Regions from separate parts of the Pelagovum pacificum genome, predicted to be linked through region 3. Evidence: riboswitches for the same ligand, from Rfam matches in the RefSeq annotation. Region 3 holds a riboswitch; each other region holds the start of a gene.
What was found. A riboswitch is a leader RNA that binds a small molecule or an ion and turns the genes downstream of it on or off. The one in region 3 is predicted to bind cobalamin.
Positions count from the first base shown of each region.

Region 1 (3,271 bases), 870 kb from region 3:
CAGGTGCCGCAGACGCCGAATGTGCACCCCGATGGAATGTTGAGCCCGGCATTCCGTGTCGCGGCAAGGATGGTGTCCGTTTCCGAGCAGGTGGTCGAGCTTCCGGAGGCGGCGAAGTGGATCTCGGCCTTGGTATCCTCGTCCGGAACCACATCCTCGGGCAGTGGAAGCTCAGTCCCGACCGGCGCGGAGAAGCTTTCCTGATGGAACCGGTCCATGTCGAAGCCGAGCCCGGCGAGCGCCTCGCGCACGGCGGTCATGAAGGGTTCCGGCCCGCAGCAGAACACCTCACGCTCGAGGTAGTCCGGTGCGACGAGGCCGAGGATCAACTGGTTCATCCGCCCTTGGAGGCCGGTCCAGGGGTGGAAGCGGTCGGGCTGCTCGATCACCCACTTCAGGTCGATGCCGGGCACCCGGCTCGCCATGTGCTCCAGTCGCTCACGAAAGATGATCTCCGACGGGCGGCGGGCGCAGTTGACGAAGACGACGTCCGGCTCGGTGCCGAGATCGTACATGTAGGTGGTCATCGCCATCATCGGCGTGATGCCCGAACCGGCGGAGATGAAGAGGTACTTGTCGGATTCGTGGTGCAGGTGGCTGAAGCGGCCGGCCGGACCGATCGCTTTCAGCCGCATACCGGGCTTCAGGTTGTCGAGCAGCCAGCGCGTCGCCACGCTGGCGCCCTGCGCCTTCGCCGTGATGGACAGCGACCGCGGCCGCGATGGCGAGGACGAGATCGTCCAGGTCCGGTGCACGGGACCGCCCGGCACCGGGACCTCGAGGGTCAGGAACTGGCCCGGGAGGAAGTCGAACAACGCCCCCGACGGCGCCCGGAAGGCGAAGGTGGCCGTATCCGGCACCTCGGGGATGATCGAAACGCATTCGAGCATCTCGCTGTCGTTCCAGATCGTCCGGGAGGGGAAGGAGGAGAGGTCGTTCATGCGGTCACTCCGCTGCGAGGGACGCCGTGTTGCCGCCGAGCCGTTCCGTCATGGTGTTGCAGTACCAGTCGACGAACTGGATCACGCCGGATTCCTGAAGGCTGGAATAGGGGCCGGGGGTGTAGGCGGGAGAGTTGATGCCCTGCTGGTTGTCCTCGACCACGCGGCGGTCCTCGTCGTTGGTCGCGATCCAGACTTCGGTGAGCCGTTTGAGGTCGTAGTCCACCCCCTCGACTGCATCCTTGTGGACGAGCCACTTCGTCGAGACCTCGGTCTCGTTCGGGGAAATTGGTGTGACGCGGAAGACGATCGAGTGATCGGCGAGGAAGTGGTTCCACGTTGTCGGGTAGTGGAATTTCAGGAGTGAGCCCGCGTCGTCGAACGGCACGCGGCCAAGGCGACGTTGCACGGCGATCCCGCCATCCATCGTGTAGCTCTTCGCGCCGACCTTTAGCGGCATCCGGGCGAGCCGGTACTGGCCGTCATCCGACAACCGGAAGTTCGAGGTAATGCCGGCGGCTTCGCAGCGGTCGAAGTGTGCCTGGATGTGGGCCGGCACCTCGCCGCCCTCGCCGATGCCTGCGACGCTCGGATCGTCGGGGAAGGTGCGGCAGAGAGCGGGATGGTTGCCGCCGCAATGGTAGCACTCGCGGTTGTTCTCCCAGACCAGCTTCCAGTTGCCGTTCTCGATGATCGCGCTTTCGTACGCCACCTTCGCGTTCGAGAGGTCGTGCGGCTCGAGGTAGGGACGGGCAAGATCGGCGAAAGCGTCGAAGTCGGGCGCTTCGTCGGCGAGGCAGATGTAGACGAGCCCGCAGAGTTCGCGGCAATGCACCGTCTTCAGCCCATGCGCGGACGGATCGAACCCGGCGTCCATGTCGCGCGCCCACAGCAGGCGGCCGTCGAGCTCATAGGTCCACTGGTGATAGGGGCAGACCAGCTTGGGCGCGGTGCCCTTCGCGGCCTTGCAGATCAGCGACCCGCGGTGCCGGCAGGAATTGTGGAAGGCGCGGATCACGCCGTCGGCGCCGCGCACGATGATGATGCGGTAGGCGCCGACCTTGTGGGTCACGTAGCTCCCGGTTTTCTCCAATTCGCAGGACGGGATCGCGAACAGCCAGTCGTGGTACCAGATGGTCTCGAGGTCCTGCGCGTAGATGTCGGGGTCGGAATAGAACGCCTGCTCCAGCGCATGGCCGGGGCGGCGGCGGGAGAGAAGCTGTTGGAAATGCGTCTGCATGTCGGTCTGGCCTTGCTGCCGCGCCCCGCGGCTTCTCTTGGATGGAACGGGCGGCTGACCCTGCCGGTGTCGCGGTGGGGCGAGGAGCCGCGATCCGGTCGTGGGCCCTCACCGCCACCCGCGGTTGAGCATTCTGCGCAAGGCCGGTGTCCGGGCTGCGAGAGCGGGCTGCCGGACGGACGCTCGGGTCTCTGGCGGGGCTCCTCCTCCCCTTCGTGACCACAGGCGCCCGCCGCTCTCTCACCGGTGCGGGGGCAGCGCCGGCATTTCACCGGCTTTCCCAGTTCGCAGCCCCGTCGGACCGCTCCTTGCCGTTTCCGCATACAGACAATCGCGGTGTCGAATCGTCGCTTTTGCGACTTCGTGCCGCGCGGATTCGACGTGGCGTCTTTTCTCTGCCGGAACGGGCCGACCCTCTGCCTCGACCGCGGTCGGGGTGCATGCTACCCCGACCCTGCGGCACAAGGGGCACCGCGACGCCAAGGAAGGGCAGGCCATGAAAATCACCGACATCAAGGTCTTCGTGACCTGTCCGGGACGCAACTTCGTCACTGTGAAAGTCTATACCGACGAGGGGCTTACCGGCGTCGGCGATGCGACCCTCAACGGGCGCGAGCTCGCCGCCGCAGCCTACCTCGAAGAGCATGTCGTGCCCTGTCTGATCGGGCGTGATCCGCGGATGAGCGAGGACATCTGGCACTACCTCTACCGGGGCGCCTACTGGCGGCGTGGCCCGGTGACGATGGCCGCCATCGCCGGGATCGATACCGCGCTGTGGGACATCAAGGCGAAGGCGGCGAACATGCCGCTTTACCAGCTTCTCGGCGGGGCGAGCCGTACGAAGGTGCTCTGCTACACCCACGCGCAGGGCCGCGAGATCGGCGAGGCCGTCGACGCGGTCGGCGAGCGGATGTCTCAGGGCTACAAGGCGATCCGGGCACAGGTCGGCATCCCCGGTCTTCCGGATGTCTACGGGACCGGGGACGGCACGCTGACCAACACCGCGGATGACGCGGGACTGCCGAAGGAAGAGGTCTGGTCGACCACGAAGTACCTCCCCCGCATCCCGCAGCTGTTCGAGGAGATACGC
Region 1 is NZ_CP065915.1:3,358,250-3,361,520, reverse strand. Features, by position in the region: gene I8N54_RS16460 (hybrid-cluster NAD(P)-dependent oxidoreductase) at 1-941, opposite strand, end outside; gene I8N54_RS16455 (aromatic ring-hydroxylating oxygenase subunit alpha) at 946-2,181, opposite strand; cobalamin riboswitch at 2,306-2,507, opposite strand; gene manD (D-mannonate dehydratase ManD) at 2,678-3,271, shown strand, end outside.
Region 1: linked by a shared signal. The riboswitch ahead of I8N54_RS16455 (aromatic ring-hydroxylating oxygenase subunit alpha) and the one ahead of I8N54_RS00945 (HupE/UreJ family protein) in region 3 are both predicted to bind cobalamin.

Region 2 (3,271 bases), 1.2 Mb from region 3:
CCAACTGGCTCGCTGCGTCGCCGCTGTCCGAACTAAGCCCGTTTTTCCTGATGCGGCGGTTTGCCTGAGTGTCCGCTATTGCCTGTCCGTTTGGCCGGCTGAAGCTGATCAAGCGGCCATCAAACATGTTGAGGGGCCTGACCTTAGTAGTCCCATTTCCGATACTCTTCGTTCTCGGACTTCATCATCTCATATAGCCAAACCATACGATCAAGATACCAACTCTTACCAAGGTATGCCAGCGAGACGCCGAGAACGGCGCCCCAGATCGAATAATAGACAATCGCCCAGATCGCTATCAGCATGCCAGCCGACGAAATAATATTCAGGATTGAGTACAGCGGTGTCTTGTGGACATGGGGAATCTCGATTTTGTCCCTGTTAAGGTAAACCCTCTCCCCCAGCACAGATTTCGAAGCCCAATTTCTCGTCGACTTGGGCTTCGCGAAGAAAACCGGATTAAAAAACATCCAAAGCAGGGAGACAATTCCTGGGATCATGGACCACCAGCCAATCCAGACGCGGCTCCAGAACGCGAGCACGATAAGGGGCAGGACGGAATACCTTGTCCAAACGCTCCATGGATTGGCGTGCTTCATCCAATTATCATCGGTCAGCCGGAACGCCTGCGCGACTTTTCTTTCGAGTGTCATCGTACCCCGCTTTAACGTGCCATTGGATACTGCAGCAAATGTTCGGGATCCAACCAACGTGATGCACAGGCCGAGCTTTGAAAGCGGCGGTTCAGAGAACCGGTCGATCCGTACTGCGCGACGGAGCGTTGGCGGCCCTTGGAGGTCATCTATTCTCTGCAGAACTCGTTAATAGTCCTTCAGAGAGTAAGAAAAGCGCCTGTTCGTGCAACTTGCAAGCCAATCCAGATCAGGCGAGCTAAGCCAAAAAACTGCTCAGGAACGTCGTACTAGGTCCTGGAAAACTCTGGGACCAAGGCGCTGACCACCTACAAGCTTTGCTTGATCTAGGTTCTGGCGCGTTAAGCGCCGGCCGTGGTTCACGTCGGCGATCGCGGAGGTCCCGGCACGGCCTCGGTGACGACGGCTTGACCCCGCGCACGTCTCACGGCACCTTCCGTCCCGATGGTTCTCGCACGCCAGACCGGCACGCGGGATGAAAAGGGAACACGGTGCGGTGTAGCCATAAGGCGCCAAATCCGTGACTGCCCCCGCAACTGTAAGCGGTGAGCTCCCCCGGCATGACCACTGGACCGACGCGGTCCGGGAAGGGTCGGGGCAGCATGGACCCGCGAGTCAGGAGACCTGCCATCGCTCAATTGTAACCCATCGGGCGGGGTGTCCCGGGGAGGAATAGCGATGACGACTTCGGCCATCCGGCCGCGCATTCGACCCGGTGCCCCGACAGGGCAGTGGCCATGCGCATCACGATCTACCTGATTTCGGCAAGTTACCTGAGCCGCTCCCGCTTCCGGCAGATCGCCGATGGCCTGGTCGCCGCGTCGGACGGGCCCGCCCGGGCCCTGCGGCTGGAGGAGGACGGCCAGAGCCTGTGGCACGCGCTGGACGCCGCCCGTGACGAGGGCGCGAAAGAGATCCTGCTTCGACCGACGGGCATTCCCTTCTCGCAGAGCCTCGCGGCCTGGCTGCCGGGGGCGGCTGCGGACTGGCTTGCCCGGCAGGGTGACGAGGCGCCCTTGGTGCTCTGGACCGATCCTGTCGACCTCGACCCTGCGATCCATGCCGTCCTTGCGAACGCCCCTTGTGAGCCACGGCCGATCGCCGCGTCGCGGGGTGCTGCAAACGGAAGAGGGTGGGACACTCTGGGGCCGGTCGGACGCCACGTCCTCGTCTGCACCGGGCCGCGCTGCCACATGCGCGATGGGACCGATCTCGCGCGCGAAATCTCCCGGCAGACGTCGCTCGCCGGCCTCAGGGACGTGGAGGTGATCCGCACCTCCTGCCTCGTGCCCTGCAATCGCGGCCCGGTCGTCATCCTCTATCCGCAGGGCCAGTGGTTCCGCCTGACCAGCCGCGCCGATGTTGCCCGTTTCGTCGAGAAGGCGCTCGTTCAGCGCGTCGCTTGCCCCGATCTCGAGACCTTCATCACAGGAGAACCCGCATGAAGTCCCTTGTCCTTTCGCTTCCCGTTGCGCTCATCGCCATGGGCGCACTTGCGCAGGAGACCACGGTCGAAACCTGCTACGGCCAGCAGACCTTCGACGCGGCGCCGACCCGCGCCGTCACGCTGAACCAGCAGGCGACCGAAGTGATGCTGGCGCTCGGGCTGGAGGGCAGCATGGTGGGGACCGCCTACATGGACGACGAGATTCCGGCGCAGTGGGCGGAGGCCTACGAGAGCGTGCCGGTGCTGGCGGAGCAATATCCTGCGCGGGAGATCGTGCTGGCCGAAGAACCCGACTTTCTCTTTGCCGGCTTCGGCTCGGCCTTCAACGAGGACAACCTCGGTGCGGCGGAGGACTGGCACGAGCTCGGGATCGGCACCTACCTTGCCAACGCCTCGTGCAGTGATCTGCACCCGGAGGGCGAGCCGCTCACGACCCAGCCCATCTTCACCGACATCGAGATCATCGGCGACATCTTCGGCATCGAGGACCGGGCCGCCGAGGTCGCCGCCGAGATCCGGGCGCGGTTCGATGCGGTCTCCGACGCCGCGCCGGGCGCAGGCATGACGGCCTTCCTTTTCGACAGCGGCGATACCGCGCCCTACACCGCCGGCTGCTGCGGTTCGGCTGCGACGCTGATGCGGCAAGTCGGCCTCGAGAGCATCACGGCCGATGTCCAGGGCCGCTGGGCAGAGGTGAGCTGGGAGTTGGTCGTCGCCGCCGATCCGGACGTGATCGTCCTGAACGATGCAGACTGGTCGACGGCCGACGAGAAGCGCGCCTACATGGAAAATGACCCGGTTCTCGGCGAACTCCGCGCTGTGCAGGCGGGCAGGTTCGTCACCGTGCCATTCTCGCAGACCGTCCTCGGCATGCAGTTTGTCGACGGCGTCGAAAACCTCTCCGACCAGCTCGGCGCACTGGAGTGACCTCAGGGCGACGGACATTTCTCTGGCCGATGTCGCTCGCGCTGCTTGGTGCGGCGATGCTGGCCGGGGTCTTCTGGGGCACCGCGCAGATTGGCTGGAGCGACCGCTGGGCAATCCTCACCGGCGATCCGGAGGCGCCGAGGTCGCTGAGCCTGATCGTATGGCAATGGCGGATGCCCCGTGTCCTCGCGGTGGCGCTGATCGGGGCGGGCCTGTCGCTGGCGGGCGCGCTGATGCAGACTGC
Region 2 is NZ_CP065915.1:1,425,639-1,428,909, forward strand. Features, by position in the region: gene I8N54_RS07075 (DUF6653 family protein) at 144-653, opposite strand; cobalamin riboswitch at 1,082-1,299, shown strand; gene I8N54_RS07080 ((2Fe-2S) ferredoxin domain-containing protein) at 1,391-2,098, shown strand; gene I8N54_RS07085 (ABC transporter substrate-binding protein) at 2,095-3,027, shown strand; gene I8N54_RS07090 (FecCD family ABC transporter permease) at 3,057-3,271, shown strand, end outside.
Region 2: linked by a shared signal. The riboswitch ahead of I8N54_RS07080 ((2Fe-2S) ferredoxin domain-containing protein) and the one ahead of I8N54_RS00945 (HupE/UreJ family protein) in region 3 are both predicted to bind cobalamin.

Region 3 (3,271 bases):
AGCTTCTCGATCAGGGCCCGACCGACCGAGGGCGACCTCGCGCGGATCGAACAGGGCCGCGCCCTGTCCGACGAGATCACGAGCCTGCTCGGCCGCCCCGTTCCAGGCCTCGCCGCCACCGTTCTGCCGATTGGCAGTTCACTGCACTACCAGGGCACGATCCGGATGGGCGAGACGGACGACGGCACGAGCGTCTGCGACCGTGACAGCCGGGTCTGGGGCTTCGAGAACCTGCATGTCGCCGGCAACGGCGTGATCCCGACCATCACCGCCACCAACCCGACCCCCTACAGCGTCGCGCTCGCCACCCTCGGCGCGCGCCGCATCGCTGCCGAAAAGCGCAGCGTCTGAGAAGAAACGGAGATCATCCGATGAGCACCGAACCCCTTTCCGTCCTGGTCGTCGGTCTTGGCCAGATGGGGCGCAGCCACGCGCTCGCCTATCACGCGCACCCCGGTTACAAGATCGTCGGCCTCGTGAACCGCTCGACCCCAACCCTGCCGCAGGAGCTGTCCGGCTACCCGGTGATGAATGACTTCATGGCGACGCTGGACGAGCTGAAGCCGGACGTCGTGTCGATTTCGACGCACACCAACACCCACGCCGACTTTGCCGTTGCCGCACTCGAAGCCGGCGCGCACGTCTTCGTGGAAAAGCCGCTCGCCGCCAACGTGGCGGACGCGGAGCGTGTCGTCGCGGCGGCGCGGGCCAACGACCGAAAGCTGGTCGTCGGCTACATCCTGCGCCACCACCCGTCGTGGATGCGTCTGATCGAGGAATCCCGCAAGCTCGGCGGTCCGTTCGTGTTCCGGATGAACCTCAACCAGCAATCCTCCGGCGCCGCGTGGGGCATCCACAAGTCGATCATGCAGACCACCTCCCCGATCGTCGATTGCGGCGTCCACTACGTCGACGTGATGTGCCAGATCACCGACTCCCGACCGGTGGAGGTACGCGGCATGGGCACGACGCTCGCCAAGGGCCTGCCCGACGGCATGTACAACTACGGCCAGTTCCAGGTGCTGTTCGAAGACGGGTCCTCTGGCTGGTACGAAGCGGCGTGGGGGCCGATGATCTCGGAAACCGCTTACTTCGTGAAGGATGTCATGTCCCCGAACGGTGCGGTCTCCATCGTGATGGAGGAAAGCGCTCACTCCGCCGACATCAACGCCCACACCCAGACCTCCCGTATCCGGGTCCACCATGCGGAGATGGACGGCAACGATCAGTTGCTGCGCGAGGACGAGTGGCTCGACATGTCCGACGAGCCCGGCCACCAGGACCTCTGCGACCGGGAGCAGGACTTCCTCTACCGCGCGATCACCGAGGGTGTGGACCTCGACCGGCACATGACCGACGCGGTCGCATCGTTGCACATCTGCCTCGCCGCGGACGAGAGCATCCGCACCGGCAAGCCGATCCGCCTCTGACGCCCGGCCGGGAGGGGGCCGACGCGAACGGCGGCGCTTGACAGCGCCCTTGCCCCGCCCGCAAGAAGAACGTGCTCGGTTCCCGTCCGGAGTCCGCAGGACTCCCCCGGGATGAATAGGGAATGCGGTGAGGGCCGATCCAATCAGGAGGCCCAATGCCGCAGCCGCCCCCGCGACTGTAAGCGGTGAGCGGTTCGCCACGAAGCCACTGGGAAACCGGGAAGGCGGCGAACCGTGACGACCCGCAAGCCAGGAGACCTGCCGCGCACCGCGGGACCATGAGGTCCCGTGGAGACTGCAACACGGACGGGGTGTTCCGTAGGGGTCTGCCGCGCAAGGACAACGCCCGGCTTCCCGACGAGACAACCCCCTTTGATGAACCGAAGGGGACCAAATCTAGATGAAACGTATCCTTACCGCCGCCGCGGCCGCGACCCTCGCCGCCACGCCCGCCTTCGCGCACCACCCGCTTGGCGGGATGCCGATGGAGACCTTCGCACACGGCGCGCTGTCGGGCGTCGGGCATCCGGTGCTCGGCTTCGACCACCTGTTCTTCGTGGCCGCCATGGGCATCGCCGCCGCTTTCACGCCGGCCCGTCTTATGGCCCCGCTGGCCTACGTCGCCGCGATGATCGTCGGCTGCCTCGTGACCTACGCCGGCCTCGGCCTGCCCGCCGTCGAGACGGTCATCGTGCTCTCGCTGCTCGTGCTGGGCGGCGTGATCCTCGCCGGTCGCGCGCTGTCGCTGACGACTGCCGTGGCGCTGTTCGCCGTCTTCGGCCTGTTCCACGGCTCCGCGTTCGCCGGCTCCATCGCCGGTCAGGAGGGTGGCGTCGGTGGCGCGGTGCTGGTCGGCTACCTGCTCTTCCTTGCCATCACGCAGTACGCCATCGCGCTCGGCGCCCAGTTCGTCGCCCGCGGCCTGCTCGGCGCGACCGAGGCATCGTCCATAAACGCCCGCCTCGCCGGCGCTGCGGTGGCCGGTGTCGGCGTCTTCCTCGCGCTCGAAACGCTCGAAGGCCCGCTGCTCGCCGCGATGACCGGCGCCTGATCCGACCAGACAACGAGGCGGCCCTGCTGATGGGGCCGCCCGCACCCTTTTCCCGACAAGGCAGAACATGGCCAAGATCCCCGCCACCATCGTCACCGGTTTCCTCGGCGCCGGGAAGACGACGCTCATCCGCAACATGCTCCAGAACGCCAACGGCAAGCGGATCGCGCTCATCATCAACGAATTCGGCGACCTCGGCGTCGACGGCGACATCCTGAAGGGCTGCGGCGACGAGACCTGCACAGACGACGACGTGATGGAGCTGTCGAACGGCTGCATCTGCTGCACCGTCGCCGAGGATTTCGTGCCGACGATGGAGAAGCTGCTCGCCCGCGACCTGCCCCCCGATCACATCGTGATCGAGACCTCCGGGCTCGCCCTGCCGCAGCCACTGGTCCGCGCCTTCAACTGGCCCGGCCTCTCGACCAGGGTCACCGTGGACGGCGTCGTCACGGTGGTCGACGGCAAGGCTGTCTCCGAGGGCCGCTTCGCCCATGATACCGCCGCTGTGGACCGCCAGCGGGCGATGGACGACAATCTCGACCACGAGACCCCGCTGTCAGAGCTGTTCGACGACCAGATCGCCTGCGCCGACATGATCGTGGTGAACAAGAGCGATCTGTTGGGGGAAGAGGAAAGCGACCACCTCTCCGCCGTGCTCAAGGCCGAAAGCCGCGCCGGCGTTCAGGTCATCAAGACGACGATGGGCGTGCTGCCGGTCGAGGTCCTGCTCGGCCAGAACCTCGCCGCGGAAACCGATGTCGAGGCCCGGCACGAAGTGCACCACCAC
Region 3 is NZ_CP065915.1:187,526-190,796, reverse strand. Features, by position in the region: gene I8N54_RS00955 (GMC oxidoreductase) at 1-351, shown strand, start outside; gene I8N54_RS00950 (Gfo/Idh/MocA family protein) at 372-1,430, shown strand; cobalamin riboswitch at 1,490-1,710, shown strand; gene I8N54_RS00945 (HupE/UreJ family protein) at 1,831-2,481, shown strand; gene cobW (cobalamin biosynthesis protein CobW) at 2,549-3,271, shown strand, end outside.